DNA from 2 places in the Mesorhizobium sp. M0598 genome. Region 1 is predicted to be linked to the other one. Evidence: predicted binding sites of a transcription regulator. Region 1 holds the regulator's gene; the other holds the start of a gene.
What was found. The regulator HrcA, encoded in region 1, represses chaperone genes, less so after heat shock. The targets are predictions, from matches to a motif close to GTTAGCACTCNCNNNNNGNGAGTGCTAAC.

Region 1 (7,799 bases):
GGCCGTGGTGCGGCGATGGATTTCCGGATTGGCCGGGTTTTCGAATTGCTGCGGAATGACAGCGTCGGGCAGCGTTGCCGCCAGCTCGTCCGCCTTGGCGATGGCGCCCTTCATGCCTTTCGGCCCTTCGGTCAGCACCAGTTCGGCACCGAGCAGAGCCAGCATCTTGCGGCGTTCGACGGACATGGTTTCCGGCATGGTCAGGATCAGCTTGTAGCCCTTGGCAGCGGCGGCAAAGGCGAGCGCGATGCCGGTATTGCCCGAGGTCGGCTCGATCAGGGTGGTCTTGCCGGGCGTAATCCTGCCCGAAGCCTCCAATGCCTCGATCATCGACACGCCGATGCGGTCCTTGACCGAGGCGATCGGGTTGAAGAATTCGAGCTTGGCCAGCAGATTGGCGACGACGCCCTTCTCCCTGGCGAATTTATCAAGCCGCACCAGCGGCGTGTCGCCGATCGTCTCGGTGATCGAATTGTAGATGCGGCCGCGGCCGGGCACGTGTGTGGGGGTGGCGGACTTGTTCATTGATTTCCTCCCAGAGGTCAAGCGGCAAGAAGTCGCGCGGGCATAGGATAGAGCCATCCGCCGCGCAAGATAGGCTGTCGATCGAAAAATATCCGAGTGAAGTTCGTGCTGAATACCTCCGCCCTTGCAAGGCGTGGCAATCCTTGGGCGGATTGGCGAAAGAGATCTATTGGCGGGCGGCAATTGCCGCCGCCGCACCGACCATGAAGCCCGCGGCGGTGCGGTTGAGTACCCTCAGCGCCCGCGGCGACTTCAGGAACCAGCGCGCCTTGGCCGCCAGCGCCAGATAGGGCACCAGCACCACGAGCAGGACGACGATGGTGAGCGCGACGAGGATGCCGTAATCGGCCAGCGTGATCGTCTTCAGATCGACGATGGTCGGGGTGATGGCAAGATAGAAGATCATCGTCTTCGGATTGCCGAGCGTGACGGCAAGGCCGGCTACAAAGCTGGATGCCAAGCCGCCCTTGCCTTTCTTCGCCTCCACCGTCTCCGGCGTGATGCCGCTCGTCCAGAAACGCCAGCCAAGAAAGGCGAGGTAGGCGACGCCCAGCCATTTGATGGCCAGGAAGACCATGCCGAAAGTTTGTGCGACGAAAGCCAGGCCGAGCACTACGGCAGTGAGATAGGTCAGGTCGCCGAGCATCAGCCCGAACGACATGGCCAGCGACGAGCGGAAGCCGGAACCCAGCGCACGCGCAACGAGCGCGGTGACGCCGGGGCCGGGGATGGCCGCGGCGATGCCGAGGGCAGCACTATAGGCGAGAAACCCGGTGAGTGTCATGATTCGCGCTTGTCGCACAATGTTGAAGTTGGGTGAATTCCCTCGGCCCGGATTCGATTGCGCCAGCGCAGCAGGCGACGCCGCCGTTCAGGAGCGGCCGTCTTCGTAGGTAATGCGCCAGATGGTGCCGTTGCCGTCCTCGGTGACGATCAGCGAGCCGTCCTTGGCCATCGCGACACCGACCGGGCGGCCCCAGACGGCATCGTTCGAGATGACGAAGCCGGTCATGAAGTCCTCATATTCGCCTGTCGGCTTGCCATCCCTGAATTTGAGCCTCACCACCTTGTAGCCGGTCCTGGCGCCACGGTTCCACGAACCATGCATGGCGACGAAGGCGTCACCCTGGTAATCCGCCGGGAAGTTCTTGCCGTCGTAGAAGGCTATATTCATCGGCGCCGAATGCGCCTGCATCAATACATCGGGGACAGTGGCCTTGCCGGCGAGGTCTGGCCGCTCGCCCTGATGGCGCGGATCCTCGTTATTGCCGATGTAGTACCAAGGCCAACCATAGAATCCGCCGTCCTTGACCGCTGTTGCAAATTCGAACGGCACATTGTCGCCGAGTTCGTCGCGCTCATTGACGACGCACCACAATGCGCCGGTGGCGGGCTGCACGGTCATGCCCGTACAGTTGCGCAGGCCGGTGGCGACAGTTCGGGGATTTTTCCCATCCGGGTCAAAGGCGAGCACATCGGCACGGCCGTCCTCGGAGCCCCAGACCGCCCCGAGCGGCTTTGATTTGGCCCAGGCGTCGAGGCCGCTATCCGGCTCCTTGCCTATATCCTCGGCGACGTTCGAGGCGGAGCCAACCGACAAATAAAGCGTTTTGCCGTCCTGCGAGAAGGCGATGTCGCGGGTCGTGTGACCACCCGACGGGATTTGGGCGACAATGGTTTCTGGTTTGCCGGATGTCTTCAGGTCGCCATCGCGATAGGGGAAGCGGACGATGCTGTCGCTGTTCGCGACATAAACCCATTGCGGTTTGTCTCCTGGCGGATAGAAGGCGATGCCGTAGGGATAATTGAGCCCCTTGGCGAAGATCGCTTTCTCGATGGGCTTGGCGCTGCCCTCGGCGAGACGATAGACGCGTATTTGTTCGGCATGGCTGTTGGCAACAAACAGGTCGCCATTCGGAGCGACGCGCACGACACGTGGATTGACGATGCCTGATGCGATCATTTCAGCCGAAAAGCCCGACGGCAATTCTGGCTTGGCGCTTTCGGGCCGTTCCGCCACGCCGGCGCCGTTCGAAGCGGATTGGCCGGGGTCGGCTGCCGGCATGTCTCGCGGCCCAATCAGGCGTCGGACGCCAGGCCTGTCGGCGTGCCAATCGCCAAACGCGGCTTCGCCTTTGAGCACATTCTGGTCCGCCTGCTGGGCGGCTGCCGGTGTCGCAACAAGGAGGGCAGCGGCAACGGCCGCAAAGCCGCCAGATCGGATCATCAACGTCCTCCGGGATTCGCCTCGAACAGTGCAAACGGCATCAGGTATTGATCGTTCCAAGCGGCCGTCCAGCACACGAGGATTTGAAGCCGAACCCGTTCAGTTGCCAGAGGCGTAAAAGTCGTCATCGAGGCGCTTTTCCAGCGCGACCAGATCGGCCGGCAGCGGCAGACCCATCGCCCGCATCTCTTGCAGCTTCTCGCGCAACTGCTCTTGCACCTCGTGCTGATCCTCTGGCTGGTTGATCATTTCTTCGAGCAGCAGACTGATCTGGGCCTTGAACGATTCCAGCGCCATTCTTTTCTCCTCCTTGCGGCAGGCCCGCGGCGGCTCCTAGCTCAGCATGCGCGAAATCAGCTGCGCGGTATAGTCGACCATCGGTACTATGCGCGCATAATTCAGCCGCGTCGGCCCGATGACGCCGAGCGCACCGACGACGCGCGCGTCCTTGTCGCGATAGGGTGCCACCACCAGCGAGGAGCCAGACAGCGAAAACAGCTTGTTTTCCGAACCGATGAATATGCGCACGCCTGGGCCTGCCTCGGCGAGGTCGAGAAGCTGGATCAGCCCATCCTGCGTCTCCAGATCCTCAAACAGATGCCGCAGCAATTCTATGTCGGCCTGGGCAGTGACGTTTTCCAGGAGATTGGCGCGGCCGCGCACGATAAGCCGCCCAGGCACGCCGCTTTCAGCGCCTGCCCAGACCGCCAGGCCCTTCTCGACCAGATCCTGCGACAGCGTGTCGAGGGCTGCCCTGGTCTCTTCCTTGATGCGGGCGATCTCGACCCGCGCCTCGGCCAGGGTGCGGCCGCGGATATGGGCGTTGAGGAAGTTGGAGGCTTCGTGCAATTGCGAGATGGTGATGCCGGCGGGCAGATCGATGACGCGATTTTCGACGTCGCCGTTCTGCGAGACCAGCACGGCCAGCGCCTTGGTCGGCTCGAGCTGGATGAATTCGATGTGCTTAAGCGCCACCTCATTCTTGGCGGCGAGCACGAGGCCGGCGCCGCGCGACATGCCGGACAGCATCTGGCTGGCCTCGGTCAGCATATGCTCCAGCGTCGCGCCCGAGCCGGAGGCGCGCACCTGGGCCTCGATGGTGCGGCGCTCCTCGTCGGAGAGGTCACCAAGTTCCATGAAAGCATCGACGAAGAAGCGCAGGCCTGCCTGGGTCGGCAGCCGGCCAGCCGAAATGTGCGGCGCATAGATCAGGCCGAGATGCTCAAGGTCGCTCATCACGTTGCGGATGGTGGCCGGCGACAGCGACGACGGCAGGATGCGCGACAGGCTGCGCGAACCGACCGGCTCGCCATCCCTCAAATAGGAATCGACGATGCGCCGGAAGATGTCGCGCGAACGCATGTCGAGCGATTGAAGCGCGGGCGATTGCAGCGCGTGCGACGGGAGCACGTGCGGCTGCAAACCGGGATCGACTGCCTTTGTCATTTCGAGCCAAAAACCTCCGCCCCGAAGATATAGACTTCCGCGGTGTCGGCGCAACCGGTCCATTTTCCTTTGCGCCTCACGCCCCGTGCGGCTACAAGCCGGCCAAGATTCCCCCGGCCAAGATTCCGAAGAAAGAAAGAAGCCTGAATGCGCCCTTCCAAACGCCAATTCGACGAAATGCGCCCCATCTCCTTCGAGCGCGGCGTCTCCAAGCATGCGGAAGGCTCGTGCCTGGTGAAGTTCGGCGACACGCATGTGCTGTGTACGGCCAGTCTGGAGGAAAAGGTGCCGGGCTGGATGCGCAACTCCGGCAAGGGCTGGGTGACGGCGGAATACGGCATGCTGCCGCGTTCGACCGGCGAGCGCATGCGCCGCGAGGCTTCGGCCGGCAAACAAGGCGGCCGCACGCTGGAAATCCAGCGGCTGATCGGCCGCTCCCTGCGCGCCGTGGTCGATCTGCAGGCGCTCGGCGAGCAGCAGATCACCGTCGACTGCGACGTGATCCAGGCCGACGGCGGCACGCGCACCGCTTCGATCACCGGCGGCTGGGTGGCGCTCTACGACTGCCTGCGCTGGATGGAAACCCGCCAGATGGCGAGCCTGGGCAAGGTGCTGAAGGATCACGTTGCGGCGATCTCCTGCGGCATCCATGATGGCCAGCCGGTCATCGACCTCGACTATATCGAGGATTCCTCGGCCGGCACCGACGCCAATTTCGTCATGACCGGCAAGGGCGGCATCGTCGAGATCCAAGGCACGGCCGAGGGCGAGCCGTTCTCGGAAGAGCAGTTCGCGGCGCTGATGGGGCTCGCCAAGAAAGGTATTCAGCGCCTGGTCAGCTTGCAGCAAATGGCGGTGGCTTAGCTGCGGTCAATATTGATGAGATTGGCGATCCTGTGACTCCTTCTGCAATCCTGGAATCAGCACTCTACGTGACGGACCTTGCTGCCGCGGAACGGTTCTATTCGGGCGTGCTCGGGCTCGATCTGCTCGGCAAGGTCGATGGCAGGCATCTCTTCTTCCGCTGCGGCGACAGCGTGCTGCTTATGTTCAATGCCGAGGCGACCAAAGTGCCGCCGCCGGCCGACGCCAAGCTCAAAGTACCGCCGCATGGCGCGGTCGGCCAGGGCCATCTTTGCTTCGCCGCAAGCGCGGATGAAATCCCACGCTGGAAAGCGCATCTTGAGGCGAAGAAAATCGCCATCGAAAGCGAGTTCGAATGGCCGCAGGGCGGCCGCTCGATCTATATTCGCGACCCGTCGGGCAATTCGATCGAATTCGCCGAGCCAAGAATCTGGGGCATCTGATGCATTCGCCAACTGTTCATTCGCTTGACGGGCATAAGATCGTCGTCGCCAGCCATAACATCGGTAAATTGCGGGAATTCGCCGATCTGATGGCGCCATTCGGCATAGAAGCGAAGTCCGCAAAGGAATACGGCTTGCCGGAGCCAGACGAGACCGGCACCACTTTCGAGCAGAACGCCCTCATAAAAGCCTTGGCCGCCGCCAAGGCCACTGGATTGCCGGCGCTGTCGGACGATTCCGGCCTGTGTGTCGATGCGCTCGACGGCGCACCCGGCGTCTACACCGCCAACTGGGCCGAGACGCCGGACGGCTCCCGCGACTTCGGCATGGCCATGCAGCGCACGGAAGTGGCCTTGCAGGAAGTTGGCGCGATCACGCCTGCCCAGCGCAAGGGCCGCTTTGTCGCGGTCATCTGCCTGGCCTTCCCCGATGGCCAGGCGGAATATTTTCGCGGTGAGGTCGAGGGCACGCTGGTATGGCCGCCGCGCGGCGAGCTCGGCTTCGGCTACGATCCGGTGTTCTTGCCCGATGGGTTCGAAAAGACCTTCGGCGAGATGAGCGCGGAGGAAAAGCATGGCTGGAAGCCCGGCCAGCCAACCGCATTGTCGCACCGTGCCCGCGCCTTCCAGAAATTCGCGCAAGCCCGATTGGCCGGCGCATGACCATGCTGCTCGACCGCAGCCCGGGTTTCGGCGTCTATGTCCACTGGCCATTCTGCGCGGCCAAATGCCCCTATTGCGACTTCAACAGCCATGTCCGCCACCAGCCAGTCGACCAGGAGCGTTTTGCCCGCGCCTTCGAGACCGAGCTGGCGACGATGCGCGGCCGCACCGGGCCGCGCGAGGTGACCAGTATCTTTCTTGGCGGCGGCACGCCATCGCTGATGAAACCGCAGACCGTGGCGGCGGTGCTGGATGCAGTGGCGAAGAACTGGACGGTGCCTGACGGCATCGAGGTGACACTGGAGGCCAATCCCTCCTCCGTCGAGGCCGAGCGCTTTCGCGGCTATCGCGCGGCCGGCGTCAACCGGGTATCGCTTGGCGTGCAGGCGCTGAACGACAAGGATCTGCGCTTCCTCGGCCGTTTGCACAATGTCGATGAGGCCCTGCATGCGATCGGCCTAGCGCGCGAGATTTTCCCACGGCTGTCGTTCGACCTGATCTACGCGCGGCCCGGTCAGACGCCGGAAGCGTGGCAGGCGGAGCTCGAGCAGGCGATCGGCCACGCCGCAGACCATCTGTCGCTCTATCAGCTGACCATCGAGGAAGGCACGCCGTTCCATGCACTGCATGCGGCAAGGAAATTCATCATTCCAGACAATGAGCTTGCCGCCGATCTCTACGCGTTAACGCAGGAGATCACCACCGCGCGCGGACTGCCGGCCTACGAGATTTCCAACCACGCCAGGCCCGGCGCCGAAAGCCGGCACAATCTCACCTACTGGCGCTATGGCGAATATGTCGGCGTCGGTCCCGGCGCGCATGGCCGGTTCGTCGAAAATGGCCGCCGCGTGGTGACGATCGCCGAGAAAATGCCGGAGACCTGGGCCAATCTGGTCGAGGCCAAGGGTCATGGCGTTACCGGCGGCGAGGTCCTGACGCGGTCGGAAGAGGCCGACGAGTTCCTGCTGATGGGGCTGAGGCTGGCGGAGGGCATCGACCTTTCCCGCTACGAGGCATTTTCAGGGCGTGGCCTGTCGACGGCACGGCTGTCGGTGCTGCAGGACGAAGGCCTGGTGGCGCCGATCGGCAATGCCCGCCTGCGCGCCACGCCGGCCGGCATGATCGTGCTCGATGCGGTCGTGGCGGATTTGGCCAGATAGCACGTTGAAGAACGTTCTCTTCATCTGCAGCCAGAATCGCTTGCGCAGCCCGACGGCGGAGCAGGTGTTTTCCAAGCGGCGGGACATCGAGGTCGCTTCGGCCGGCACTAATCACGATGCCGACATTCCGTTGACGCATGAACTCGTCGCCTGGGCCGACATCATCTTCGTGATGGAAAAAACGCACCGCGCCAAACTGCAGCAGAAATTCAAGACAAGCCTGAAAAAGGCTCGAGTAATCTGCCTCGATATTCCCGACGACTATGCATTCATGGACCCGGCTCTGGTGGGCCTGCTGGAGGCGCGTGTCTCGAAGTATCTGGGTTGAATGATACATCGCGGAGCATTCGCAACCGCGCTTCGAGAACTGTCTCGACCGATCGCTAAGGTTTGCGGGGTCAAGCCTCGTGCTTGTGGCGGTGTTTGGCGCGATCTTTTTCGCTGGTCTCTCCGGAACGGGCCGGCTTGATCT
Region 2 (7,799 bases), on a different contig from region 1:
GGACCGCGTCGCTGCGCTGGGCCAGCCAGTCGCGTATCGCCGTGGCCTCTGCTTCGGTGCGGGCGGTCACGTAAAGCTCTGAGGCGAGACGCTGATCGAGCCAGCCGGTGAAGGTCAGCCGAAAGCTCGACACCATCGTGCTGACGCCCACATTGACGGCCAGCGCAAGCAGCAGTGCCATTAGCGCCAATGACAGGCCGGGAAGCTGTTGACGCGTGTCGGCCCAAAACCATTCAGCCAATGGTCCACGCGCCAAGCGGCCGCCAAGGTGCAATATCCCCGTCAGCACGAGCGGCAGCGCCAGTGCCGCCCCCATCAGCAGTGCCGCCAGAAGCGCAAAGCCCGCCTCGAGGCCGGATCCGAAGTGTGCAATTCCCGCCGCCGTCAACAGGAGCACCATCGCAGCCACGCCTTGCGCGCGCAGGGCCCGCTCTGAAGCCCGCGCCCAGGCCCGAGGCTGGGCCGGCGCAAGCAGCGGCAGGTGCCATAGCCGCCAGAGGCTTTGTGCGGCCGCTACCAGCGTGCCGATTACCGCGATCGCCAGCCCCGCTGCCCACACTGCGGGGCGGATCGACAGCGTTCCCGGCACATCGGCCCCGTAAAGTCCGCGCAGGGTGGCGGCGACGTCGGGCAAAAGGGCCGAGGCGACTACATAGCCAAGTGCCACGCCCACCAATCCCGCGAGGAGGGCGAAGATCAGCAGCTCGGCGATCAGCAAAAGGACCAGCACGCGGGCCGGCAAGCCCAGTGCGCGCAGCGTGCGAAACACCGGGCGGCGCTGTTCAAAAGCCAGACCGATGGCGGAATGCACGATGAAGAGCCCCACCGCAAAGGCAAGAAAACCGAAAGCCGTCAGGTTCAGGTGAAAACTGTCGGTCAGCCTGGCAAGATCCCCCGTTTCACTCGGCTCGCGCAGGGTCAGGCCGGGGGCTGTCACCTCTAGAGGGGCACGGCCAATCGGTTGGTCCGGCCAGAGCAAAAGACGAGAGATCTTGTCCTTTGCCCCAAGCAAGACCTGCGCCTGCCCGATGTCGGTGAGGACTGTGCCAGGCGGCAAACCCTCGGCCACGCGCACGGGAGGTGTTGCTTGCTCGGTTAGTCGTGCCGCGGTTTCCGGAGTTGCATAGAGCACCCCGGGCGCCGTGATGAACGGCAATAGCTCATCACCCACTGCAACATCCACCTGCTGCGCCTGCGGCGGCAAAGTCAGTGGGTCAATGCCGAGGACGCGCAACCGCACATCCCCAAACCGCATTTCACCTTCAATCACCGGCGAAGCCAGCCAGCCTGCTCGCCGCAGTCTCACAAACACCTGTTGATCCATCCGGGTCCCGTCCTCACGCACCAGTTGCGCGAGCCGGTCCTGCCCAAGGATCGCCGCTGCACGGTCATAGCTCGCCCGCGCCTCACCGTTGATCGCCTGAATCGCTGACCACAACGCCGTTGCCAGCGATAGCCCCAAAAGCAGCATCGCCAGTTGGACAGGCCGCCTGCGCCAATGCGACAAGAGCGCTGACAACCCGGTCCACACCATCAAGCCAGCCGTCCCGCGTGCAGGTGAACGTGGGTGTTCAGCCGGTTTGCCAGACGGTTGGAATGGGTAACCATTAACAGGGCGGCACCCGTTTCAGCCACCAGCGACAGCATAAGATCGAGTACAGCGTCCCCTGTTGCCTCATCGAGATTGCCCGTGGGCTCATCGGCCAAAACCAGCCGGGGCCGAACGGCTAGGGTCCGCCCAATCGCCACCCGCTGTTGTTGCCCACTCGACAGCTGTTCAGGGTAGCGCGTTAGGACCTTGGCCAGGCCCAGCCGTTCAGCAAGGACCTTCAGCCACGCCGGATCAGGACGGCCGGCAAGTCGAGCCTGAAAGGCAAGGTTGGCTGCCACATCAAGCGAAGGGATCAGGTTGAACTGCTGGAACACAAGTCCGACTGTTCCCCGCCGCAGGGCGGCAAGGGCCGTATCGTTCAGCCCCACAATATTGGTACCGCCAAGGTGGATTTCTCCCGCATCAGGGCTGTCGAGCCCTGCAACGAGGTGCAAAAGCGTGCTCTTGCCGCTGCCAGACTCGCCGGTCAGCGCAAGGCTCTTGCCCGCCTCCAGCGAAAGATCGATCCCGTGCAGAACATGCAACGGCCCTTCGCCAGTGGGGTAGAATTTGTCGATCTGGTCCAGCCTCAGCAGCATGTTACTCCCCGGAGGCCCGCGTGCTTCTGACACGGCATGCCAGTGAAATAGCGCCAAACAACGACCCCTTTCATACAGCCTCCAAACCCACTGCCTTAATTGGACAATGGTTTTCTTCAGAGGCTCGCGTTTTGCATCTAACGCGACCTCCACTTGGAATTCGATGTACAATTACGATCTAGAGCGGTTCTCAGCTAGGCGGGATAGGCGTTGACCGTGCCGTCGCAACTCACTCTCCAAACGGAACTGGAGCGCTGCCTTCAATTCCTCAGCAGTCCCGATGCCGTTGCTGAAAAGCGCCATGATTATGCCTGCAGCCTGGTCACACTCAGGCGTGCTTGGCTCTATGCCAGCCTCACGGGAATACGCGATCAAACCTTTCGGGCAAAGAGTTCCTCTTCGATCTTTGCGCGGTTGTTTCCATACTTTTTTACCAGCCTGAGGGCATCAGCCCGTTCGAGATGGTGCTTCTTCATGAGGTACCCGACTTCATAGTCTTCGCCACCGTCGACCCGTGCTCTGTCTTGCGGACCACGCTTTGACTTGTCGTCTGCCATGACAACCTCCATGGGCGATCGCCTCGCCCAAACGTGTCAAGGATAATCCTCTAATCGACGGGGACAAGGACGTAGTCGCCAACCATGTCGAAACCGCACAACTCCGCGGTCGCAGGGATAAGCCGATCCCTTACGGGGAACGCTTTGCTCGTCCGCCGTTCGAAGCGTCGAGGTCTTCTGGGCTGGTACACGTTCTTGCGGCCGTGGGAGGAAGCTTTCCGCGCGACATCACGAATGGAGTCCCTTGATGCATCGAAGGTCGCCAAATAACCCGCTTCGGCTGTGGCTGCTTCCGGTTTTGCGTTCGCGAGCGCTTCAATCTCAATCAAGAACGGCATTTCAAACATGCCATCGTAGCCGAGAAAATGGAGGTATTGTCCGGCCTCGTCGTAGCTGCGGCTTCGGTTCGGAAAAGTCAGCGCCAAGGTTGAACATACCTCAAGCCGTCAAGAACCGCGTAGCGAACGTCTGTTGCAGGCTCGCGGCCTTGCGTCTCTTCGCATTGTGCGCGTTCAGAATTACGGCGGTTTCGAAGCTAAACTGCCACTCGCTTGATCCCGCTGCCCGGCCAGCGATGGAGCCGGGCTACTCCAGCACAGACTCTGCCCGTCGATCACCTCGATCGGCACGGACTCCAGACCGACATCGTCGAACAGCCGCGCATTTGACCGCGTTCGCCAAATTAATGGCCGGATCTTTGCGAAGCCTCCGCATTTTCGTGGGGGAAGCCCTCCCAGCATCATCGTGATTGGACTTCACGATCGGTTGGAGTCACGCTGGCCGCAGGCATAAGAAGGATATGGGTGGACCAACTATCGTCCGAATAGGAGGCCAAAATGAAACACCAGACGATCGAGCAACTGCAGATCGTCGCCGAGATCGATCAGGCCTACCCGCGCCAGGCCATGTCGCGCAGCGAGCGTCTTGAACACTGGGCGGAGCTCCTTGAACGGAACCCTGACCGGCGCCTCTCGACGCTGCACCAGACCGAGTATCAGCCGGTTAGAGCACGCGGGGCCATGCGCGGCGACGGCTCGCCGATCTCAGTCGCTTTCGAGGATCCTGTCCTCCGCGCCGCCGGGTTGGAAAACGACAACTACGGCGAAGCGAAGCGGTTCTTCGAACTGACCGACAGGCAATTGCATGAGATCATCTGCTATTGCCATTTCGGCGCGACGGTGACCGCCGCAACGGCCGCCCGTCACATCCGTGCGGCGATTGCCGGGAGACAGCCCGGCATGTTCGCTCGGATGCGTGAGGCGTTCGTCGGATAAAGCCAGCGCCGTTTCGCAGCATCATTTTTGAAGCGGCTCGCATGGAAAGCCGCCGCCGTAGCGCAGGCAACCGCTCCCCACGCGGGGAGGCTGCGTTGCATGAGGGGGTGCGGCTTTCCGCAGGAGCACGCCGACGCCCCTCCTGCATCTTTTCCATCCGAACCGGAAAGATCCCAATGCTGCCAGTACATCCGTGGTCAGCGCCGTGGTTCAAAGGCTCGAACAGAGCGACATGCGCGCCGGATAAGCGCTATACATTCGCCGTCGAAAATTCGGTGCTTCATGGTGGGTCGAAGGTCGCGGACCTATGTCGATCGGGACCGGGAAAGCCAAATCGTGCCAAATTTTCGCGAACTGTATATAAACATTCAATCAAGGCTCAATAGGTTTGGTGCGTAATTGCGGGTTAATATAGTCTGTTGTCGGCAAAAGTAAGAGGGATGAATTACAATAAAATTGCTTATGGCTCCGCCTTTCGGATGGCCAAAAGCGCCGGTAACAACGACTGATTTACATTTCAAATATTTTCGGTTGAGGAATTAAAAATTTGGCACTCCTATCATTCGAGTGCCAAAGGGGCTATGTTAAGTGTTGCAGTCGCTCTATGTGCGGCGGCAGAAAGAACCCCAATGAAATTCCGACCACTCCACGACCGCGTCGTCATTCGGCGCGCGGAAGGCGATACCAAATCCAAGGGCGGGATCATTATTCCCGACACCGCCAAGGAAAAGCCTCAGGAAGGCGAAGTGATCGCCGTCGGCCCGGGCTCGCGTAACGAGAGCGGCAAGCTGATCCCGCTCGACGTCAAGGCCGGCGATCTCATCCTGTTCGGCAAATGGTCCGGCACCGAGGGCAAGATCGATGGCGAGGACCTCCTGATCATGAAGGAGAGCGACATTTTGGGCATCGTCGAGAAGACCAAAGCGGCCAAGAAAGCCGCCTGACCGGGCGATTTCCGATCCCGCAATTTCAAGACTGAACTGGACGTAAAATCATGTCTGCCAAGGAAATCAAATTCGCTACCGATGCCCGCGACCGGATGCTTCGCGGCGTCGAAATTCTGAACAACGCCGTCAAGGTGACGCTCGGCCCCAAAGGCCGCAATGTCGTCATCGACAAGGCCTATGGCGCGCCGCGCATCACCAAGGATGGTGTCGCCGTCGCCAAGGAAATCGAGCTTGCCGACAAGTTCGAGAACATGGGCGCCCAGATGGTGCGCGAAGTGGCCTCGAAGACCAACGACCTTGCCGGCGACGGCACGACGACAGCCACGGTGCTGGCCGCTTCCATCCTGCGCGAAGGTGCCAAATTCGTTGCCGCGGGCATGAACCCGATGGATCTCAAGCGCGGCATCGACCTTGCTGTGGCTGCTGTGGTGAAGGACATTCAAACCAGGGCCAGGAAAGTCAAATCTTCGGACGAGATCGCCCAGGTTGGTACGATCGCCGCCAATGGCGACGCGTCGGTCGGCGCCATGATCGCCAAGGCGATGAACAAGGTCGGCAATGAGGGCGTGATCACCGTCGAAGAAGCCAAGACAGCCGAAACCGAACTCGATGTCGTCGAAGGCATGCAGTTCGACCGCGGCTATCTCTCGCCCTATTTCGTCACCAATGCCGAGAAGATGCGCGCGGAGCTGGAGGACCCTTACGTTCTCATCCATGAGAAGAAGCTCGGCAACTTGCAGGCGTTGCTGCCGATCCTCGAAGCTGTGGTTCAAAGCGGTAAGCCGCTGCTGATCATCTCGGAAGACGTCGAAGGCGAGGCGCTGGCGACGCTGGTCGTCAACAAGCTGCGCGGCGGCCTCAAGGTCGCGGCCGTCAAGGCGCCAGGCTTCGGTGACCGGCGCAAGGCGATGCTGGAAGACATTGCCGTGCTCACCGCCGGCCAGATGATTTCCGAGGATCTCGGCATCAAACTCGAGAACGTCACCATCGACATGCTCGGGCGGGCTAAGCGCGTGCTCATAGAGAAGGATACGACGACGATCATCGACGGCGCCGGCGAGAAAGCCACCATCCAGGCGCGCGTCCAGCAGATCAAGTTGCAGATCGAGGAAACGACCTCGGATTACGACAAGGAGAAACTCCAGGAGCGGCTGGCGAAGCTGGCTGGCGGCGTTGCTGTCATTCGCGTCGGCGGCGCGACCGAGACGGAAGTCAAGGAAAAGAAGGACCGCATCGATGATGCGCTGAACGCCACTCGTGCAGCCGTGGAAGAAGGCATCGTTGCCGGCGGCGGTGTTGCGCTTTTGCGCGCCAAGGCAGCTTTGACTGAGCTTACTGGCGCGAATGCTGACATGACGGCAGGTATTTCGATTGTGCTGAGAGCACTTGAAGCGCCGATCCGCCAGATTGCCGAGAATTCCGGCGTCGAGGGCTCGATCGTCGTCGGCAAGCTCGCCGACAGCAAGGATCACAATCAGGGTTTTGATGCCCAGAACGAGATCTACGTCGACATGATCAAGGCCGGTATCGTCGACCCCGCCAAGGTCGTTCGGACGGCCCTGCAGGATGCCGGCTCGATTGCCGCGCTCCTGATCACCGCTGAAGCAATGATCGCGGACATTCCGCAGAAGGATGCGTCCGCTATGGGTGGCGCAGGAGGTATGGGCGGAATGGGCGGAATGGACTACTGAGCGGCGCCTGAAACTATAGCCAGGACGACGGAAGGCCCAGCACGCGGGCACATGCGAGCCGATATCTTGGCGATCATCGGCTCGCTCGACATCGTGTTCGGGGAGATCGATCGATAGGCGCTCGTCGCTGTCGTTTTTGCTGCTAAAAATGGTCTTGGAGAAGAACATGACCGACACTCTTGCCGAGAAAACATGTACGCCTTGTCGCGGCGGCGTCCCGCCGCTCACGCGTGATGAAGCCCAACGCTTCCAGGCACAGGCTCCTGATTGGGAGCTGGGTGACGATGCCCACCGCATCCAGCGGAGCGTTCGATGCCGCAATTTCCGGGACGCGCTCACCCTTGTTCAGGAGATCGGTGAGCTCGCCGAAAGCGAGGGCCATCACCCCGACATCAGCTTCGGCTGGGGTTATGTGACGGTGTCCCTGAGCACCAAGAAGATCAAAGGACTGCACGAGAACGATTTCATCATGGCGAGCAAGATCGATCGGATGCTCGATCGCTCGGGGGGCCCCTCGACCGCCAACGGTGACACGGCAAATCCATTGCCAATCAAGTGAGGTCGTTTATGCCACACATCCGAACCGACGATCAGCCCGTCACCCAAATCACCATCGTCGATTCTGAACCGGACAAGCAGGCCGAGGCATTGTCCGTCGTGACCGAGCGAGCGCGCTTTATGGCGCGCCAGCCTGGCTTCATCTCAATCAGCCTGCATCGCAGCCTCGACGGGCGGCGCATCGTCAACGACGTCCAATGGCAGAATCGCGATCTCTTGCGATCGGCTCATCAATCGCCGGAATTCCGCAAGGAGTGGGGTCACTTCGATCAGTTGACGGACGAGATCGATCCCAATCTGTACGAGGTAGCCCAGGTGATAGATAGTGGTCAGTAGGCGTGCTGTTCAGGTGACCTGAACCGCCGGGTCGAGACAGCCGACATGAGCTGGTGAATTTGCATGCACCAACGGCCCCTCCATGCACCAGTGCTCTCCGGCGGGCCTGGGGGGCCGATCCGCAATGCACTACGTCGATGTTTCACATTTGACGGCAATCAAGAAAGACAGCGCCATTCGGGTCCACGGTTCCATTGTCCCGGACAAATTTCGATTTCACCGGGCGAGGAGAAGCAAGTGCCAGAC

Region 2: the regulator HrcA is predicted to act here: its motif matches at 4,568-4,596, upstream of NKI59_RS30320 (co-chaperone GroES).

Annotation. Positions count from the first base shown of each region.
Region 1 is NZ_JAMYQL010000001.1:517,394-525,192, forward strand. Features, by position in the region: gene cysK (cysteine synthase A) at 1-525, opposite strand, end outside; gene NKI59_RS02550 (LysE family translocator) at 692-1,309, opposite strand; gene NKI59_RS02555 (PQQ-dependent sugar dehydrogenase) at 1,397-2,752, opposite strand; gene NKI59_RS02560 (hypothetical protein) at 2,852-3,049, opposite strand; gene hrcA (heat-inducible transcriptional repressor HrcA) at 3,086-4,198, opposite strand; gene rph (ribonuclease PH) at 4,346-5,062, shown strand; gene NKI59_RS02575 (VOC family protein) at 5,095-5,505, shown strand; gene rdgB (RdgB/HAM1 family non-canonical purine NTP pyrophosphatase) at 5,505-6,167, shown strand; gene hemW (radical SAM family heme chaperone HemW) at 6,164-7,327, shown strand; gene NKI59_RS02590 (low molecular weight protein tyrosine phosphatase family protein) at 7,332-7,655, shown strand; gene NKI59_RS02595 (hypothetical protein) at 7,726-7,799, opposite strand, start outside.
Region 2 is NZ_JAMYQL010000040.1:11,939-19,737, reverse strand. Features, by position in the region: gene NKI59_RS30345 (FtsX-like permease family protein) at 1-1,534, opposite strand, end outside; gene NKI59_RS30340 (ABC transporter ATP-binding protein) at 1,534-2,190, opposite strand; gene NKI59_RS30335 (DUF3606 domain-containing protein) at 2,562-2,747, opposite strand; gene NKI59_RS30330 (DUF1488 family protein) at 2,798-3,172, opposite strand; gene NKI59_RS30325 (hypothetical protein) at 3,584-4,021, shown strand; gene NKI59_RS30320 (co-chaperone GroES) at 4,651-4,965, shown strand; gene groL (chaperonin GroEL) at 5,016-6,659, shown strand; partial or broken gene NKI59_RS30310 (NADH-quinone oxidoreductase subunit D-related protein) at 6,702-6,776, shown strand; gene NKI59_RS30305 (4a-hydroxytetrahydrobiopterin dehydratase) at 6,826-7,218, shown strand; gene NKI59_RS30300 (antibiotic biosynthesis monooxygenase family protein) at 7,227-7,553, shown strand.